DNA from 2 places in the Rothia sp. BD8 genome. Region 1 is predicted to be linked to the other one. Evidence: riboswitches for the same ligand, from Rfam matches in the RefSeq annotation. Region 1 holds a riboswitch; the other holds the start of a gene.

Evidence for each region. Region 1 has a riboswitch for thiamine pyrophosphate ahead of thiM (hydroxyethylthiazole kinase). Riboswitches for the same ligand answer to the same signal wherever they lie in the genome.
Region 2: another riboswitch for thiamine pyrophosphate. It lies ahead of NQ707_RS06260 (ECF transporter S component); the one in region 1 lies ahead of thiM (hydroxyethylthiazole kinase).

Annotation. Positions count from the first base shown of each region.
Region 1 is NZ_JANJES010000012.1:34,310-36,756, forward strand. It holds TPP riboswitch at 676-770, shown strand; gene thiM (hydroxyethylthiazole kinase) at 761-1,888, shown strand; gene thiE (thiamine phosphate synthase) at 1,885-2,447, shown strand, end outside.
Region 2 is NZ_JANJES010000006.1:20,472-22,918, forward strand. It holds gene mnhG (monovalent cation/H(+) antiporter subunit G) at 1-180, shown strand, start outside; gene NQ707_RS06255 (DUF4235 domain-containing protein) at 215-487, opposite strand; TPP riboswitch at 710-814, shown strand; gene NQ707_RS06260 (ECF transporter S component) at 888-1,508, shown strand; gene NQ707_RS06265 (ABC transporter ATP-binding protein) at 1,529-2,447, shown strand, end outside.

The sequences.
Region 1 (2,447 bases):
GGATACCCGCACCCCCGCGTCCGCGGTGCGCGCCCGGTGCGGGCCCGGTGCTCGGCCGGCGGGGTTCTCCGGATCTCTCTGGGGGATCTCGGTGCTCCGAGGGCGTCTGGCTACCGGGGGCATCCCCCGGAATTCCGCGGAAGATCGGGGATCCGGGGGCACGTCTGGGGGCGAGGAGGGTTCCGTGGCTCGGGGGCCGCGCCCTCGGTGACGCCCCGATCCCCGGCCGCGCGCCTCCCGCTGATCGGATGCCGCGCTGCGTCGCCGTTATCCACAGCCGTCCACACCCCCGACGTCGGAGGCGGCCCGCGGTCGACCCGTTGTGCACGGAGTTTTCCACAGGTGGGGATATGTCGGGGGATGAGGGGACCGGATCGGTGTGGAACGGGCCCGCAGGGGCGCGTCGTCGGGAACCACATCGGTGTGAGTTCTCCACGGGTGTGGACAGCCCCTGTGGACAACCCGGTGGACACCCCATCCCCACCCACCCCACTCATCCCGCCCGCCCCCGCTCACCCCAGCGTTTCGTCCCGGCCGGAGGCGGGCCCATCCCCCTCACCCCCGATGTCGCACGGCGGCGCTTCCGCGGTGATGCGTACTACAGTGAGGCCTGAGTCGGTCGCGAGGATGCGGCCTGACCTCCCCTGCGGCCGTCGCACCGGCGCCGCGCGGGGAGCCCGTGACGAGGGGTGCCGCCCGTGGGCGGCTGAGACAGACCCTTGGAACCTGATCTAGCCAGCACTAGCGGAGGGACGTCACCATGACGCACTTCACCACGTCCGGAGACCCCCGGGAATCCCGGAACCTCCCGAACTCCCAAGCCCCCGACGCCGCATCGCACCGCGGCCCCGATACCCCCGGCTCCGCCCCCGCCGGGGAGGCGTCGGCCTCCGACCTTCCCGCGCGCGTGGCCGCGGCCGTGGATGCCGTGCGCGCTCGCGGCCCCCTGGTCCACGCCATGACCAACTCCGTCGTCCGGGAGATCAGCGCGGACGTGCTCCTGGCCGTCGGCGCGTCCCCGGCGATGGTGGACCACCCGGAGGAGGCCGGCGTCTTCGCGGGCCTGGCCGACGGCGTCCTGGTCAACGTGGGCAACCCCTCCGACGAGAACCTGCTGGCCTACCGCCGCGGCATCGCCGGCGCCCGGGATCACGGGGTGCCGTGGGTGCTGGATCCGGTGGCGGTCGGCGTGCTCGAACCGCGCACCGGCTTCGCCCGGGAGGTCCTCGAGCTGTCTCCGGCGGCGATCCGCGGCAACGCCAGCGAGGTTTCCGCTCTCGCCGGGAGGGGCGCGGGCGGCCGCGGGGTGGACGCCACGGACACCGTGGAGTCCGCCCTGGAGGCGGCCCGCGCCCTGGCCGAGCACACCGGCGCGGTGGTGGCCGTGTCCGGGGAGCGGGACCTGATCGTCTCCGCGCACCGGGTCACCCGCCTGGTCAGCGGGCACCCGCTGATGCCCCTGGTGATCGGCACCGGCTGCGCGCTGGGCGCGGTGGTCGCCGCGTACCTGGGCGCCGTTCGGGAGGTGACCGGCACGGGCGGCGGGCAGGCGAAGTCCGCCTCCGACGGCCAGGACGCCGGATCCTCGCCAGAGGTCGGGCCGGAGATGGGCGCTGGACCTCGGTCGGAGGCAGGATCCTCGGCGGGGACCGGCTCTTCTCAGGGCTCACAGTCCCCGGATGCCGCCGCGCCGGGCCGGGAGACGCCCGTTCGCCTCGATGCCCACGACGCCGTGCTGGCCGCCCATGCCCACCTGGGGGCGGCCGGGATCCTGGCTGGTCGCGAGGCCAGGGGGCCGGGCTCCTTCCGCGTCGCGTGGCTGGACGCGCTGCACGCACTGGACGGCGCCGGCGTCGTCGAGCTGGTGGGGATGGAGGAGCTGGCATGATCCCGGAGGGCGTGGACCCCGCGCTGTACTTCATCACGGACACGGCCCTGTGCGGCGGGCCGGAGCGGGTGCCGCACGTGGTGTACGAGGCCGTGGCCGGGGGTGCGGGGATCGTGCAGGTGCGGGATAAGCACGCCGACGACGCCGCATTCCTCGCCCTGGCCCGCGCCTGCCGGGACGCGGTGCGCCGGGCGGAGGACGCGCTGGGGCGCACCGCCGCGCTGGTGGTCAACGACCGCGTCGGGGTGGCCGAGCGCTTGGGGTTGCACGTGCACGTGGGGCAGTCCGACGCCTCCCTGGCGGTGGCCCGCCGGGCCGTGGGCCCGGAGCGGATGGTGGGCGTGTCCGCCTCCACCGCGGAGGAGGTGCGCGCCGCGGCGGAGTCCGGGGTGGCGGACCTGGTGGGGATCGGCCCCGTGTGGGCGACCCCCACCAAGACAGACGCCGCAGCGCCCCTGGGTCCGGAGGGCCTGGCCGCGCTGGCCGGTCCGGCGCGGGCCGCGGGGCTGGTCGCGGTGGGCATCGGGGGGATCCGGGCGGATCGCCTGCCGTTGCTGCG
Region 2 (2,447 bases), on a different contig from region 1:
TTCCGGCCCGAGTCCCTGTCCCACAACGAGCTGGCGGACCTGGTGCAGCGGATGTCCGAGGAGGACGCCCAGCGGGCGGACGCCGGAAACGCCCCGCAGACCGGGGCGGATGATGCGGGGGTGCGCGAACCCGGCGCGGACGCCGACGCCGACGCCGCGCGGACCGGTCGATCGGACTGACCCGCCCGCGCGGCGTCGGCGGGGCCGGTGCGGCTCAGACCTCCCGCTGGCCGCCGCGCTGCACCTGATCCTTCCGGTCGGCCTTGTTGGCCGCGCGGGTGATGCCCACCTTGATGAGGGTGCCCACCAGGCCGGTGATCAGGGACCACACGATGATGTCGCGCAGCGACTCCTCGGGATCCGCGTTGTCCTCGGGCGGCTCGTTGCCGGTGACCTTCCGCCACCCGGCGCTGAGCACCTTGTTGGCCAGGGCGACCCCGCCGAGGGAGGCCACCGTGGAACCGATCTTGATCAGGGGATTGCTCATTCCTGCTCCTTAGCTTTCGTGGTTCGCCGGCGCGGGCACCCGGCGTCGTCGAGTGATCTCCCGCGCATCCACCTCAGCTTACGGCCCGCTCGGCCCCGCCGCACCCGCCGGTGCGGGAGGGGGCGCCCCGATGCGGGAGCCTTCCGGTGGTTTGGGAGCACTCGGAGGGCTCCCGAAACACCGGAAGGCTCCCGAACCGCCGCTGCGCTAGGGTGGGGACGTCCACTACGACAGGGGAGCCCCGACCGGGGCTGAGAGTGCACACCGGTGCAGACCCTCGAACCTGACGCGGTTCATACCGCCGGAGGAAGTCGAGTTCTCGGACCCCGCGGCCCATCCCGGCCCCTCGCCGGGCGACGTCGCGGCGTCTCCCCTCCTGCCATCCCCAGGAGGAGCCCTCATGAACACCACCACGAGCACCCGACGCCGCAGCTGGCGGGTCGTGGACATCGTCATCGCCTCGGTCATCGCCGCGGCCTGCTCGCTGATCTTCTTCGTCTGGAACAACGCCGTGTACCCGGCCAGCAGCGCCGCGACCGCCGGGTTCCCGCCGCTGGGCGGGCTGATCGGCGGCGCCTGGCTGATCGCCGGCCCCCTGGGCGGGCTGATCATCCGCAAGCCCGGGGCCGCCCTGTACTGCGAGCTGGTCGCCGCGATCATCTCCGCCCTGCTGGGCTCCAGCTTCGGGCTGACCGTCATCTGGTCGGGGCTGTACCAGGGCGTCGGGGCGGAGCTGGTGTTCCTGCTGTTCGCCTACCGCCGCTTCGACCTGCCGGTGGCCCTGCTCTCCGGTCTCGCCTCCGGGGTGGTCATGGCCGTCATGGAGAACATCATCTACAACCCCGAGTGGACCATGGACTACAAGCTGGTCTACGTGCTGTGCGGCGCCGTCTCCGGGCTGGTCCTCGCGGGTCTCGGCGCCTGGGCGCTGACCCGCGGGCTGGTGGCCACCGGCGTCCTGGACTCCGTGGCCGCCGGTCGGGACGCCCGGCGCGCCGCTTCCCGACGTCGCCCGGCCTGACCCCGATGCAGACCCGACCGATGGCGTCTCGCGCGGCCGCCGTCACCACCGAGGGCTTCGGCTGGCACTACCCCAACCGGTCCGAGCCGGCCTTCCGCGACGTCACCCTGGAGATCCCGCCGGGGCAGAAGGTGCTGCTGCTGGGGCCCTCCGGCGCCGGGAAGTCCACGCTCCTGCACGCCCTGGCCGGGGTGCTGGACCAGGAGGAGGACCCGGCGCTGGGCACCGCCCTGATCGACGGGTTCCCCGCCGCCCGGGCTCGGGGCCGGGTGGGGCTGATGCAGCAGGACCCGGAGGCCTCGATCGTGCTCTCCCGGGTGGGTCAGGACCTCGCCTTCGGGCCGGAGAACCTCGGGGTGCCCCGCGAGGAGATCCGCCCCCGCTGCGAGGAGGCCCTGGCGGCGGTGGGCCTGGACCTGGACTGGGAGCGTCCGACGTCGGCGCTGTCCGGCGGGCAGAAGCAGCGCCTGGGACTGGCCGGGATCCTCGCGATGCGCCCGGGTCTGCTGCTGCTGGATGAGCCCACCGCCAACCTGGACCCGGCCGGGGTGGAGGAGGTGCGCGACGCGGTGCTGCGCGCCGTGCGGGAGTACGGCTCCACGCTGGTCGTGGTGGAGCATCGCGTGGGGGTGTGGGCCCCGCACGTGGACCGGGTGATCGTGCTGCGCCCGGCCGGCGGCATCAGCCACGACGGCGCCCCCGAGAAGGTCCTCGGCGCCGCCCGTCGGGAGCTGATCGACGCCGGGGTGTGGGTGCCCGGGCACGTCCCGGTGGGTCCGGGGGAGGCCGACGGCGTCGCAGGAGGTGGGTCGAGGCCCGCCGTGCCCGGGACCGAGGAGGCGGGGACCGCCGATGCCGGGAGCACCGGGCGGGACTCCGGCGATGCCGAAACCCCCGCGGGAGGCGAGAGGCTGCTGGCGGCCCGGGATCTGGCGGTGA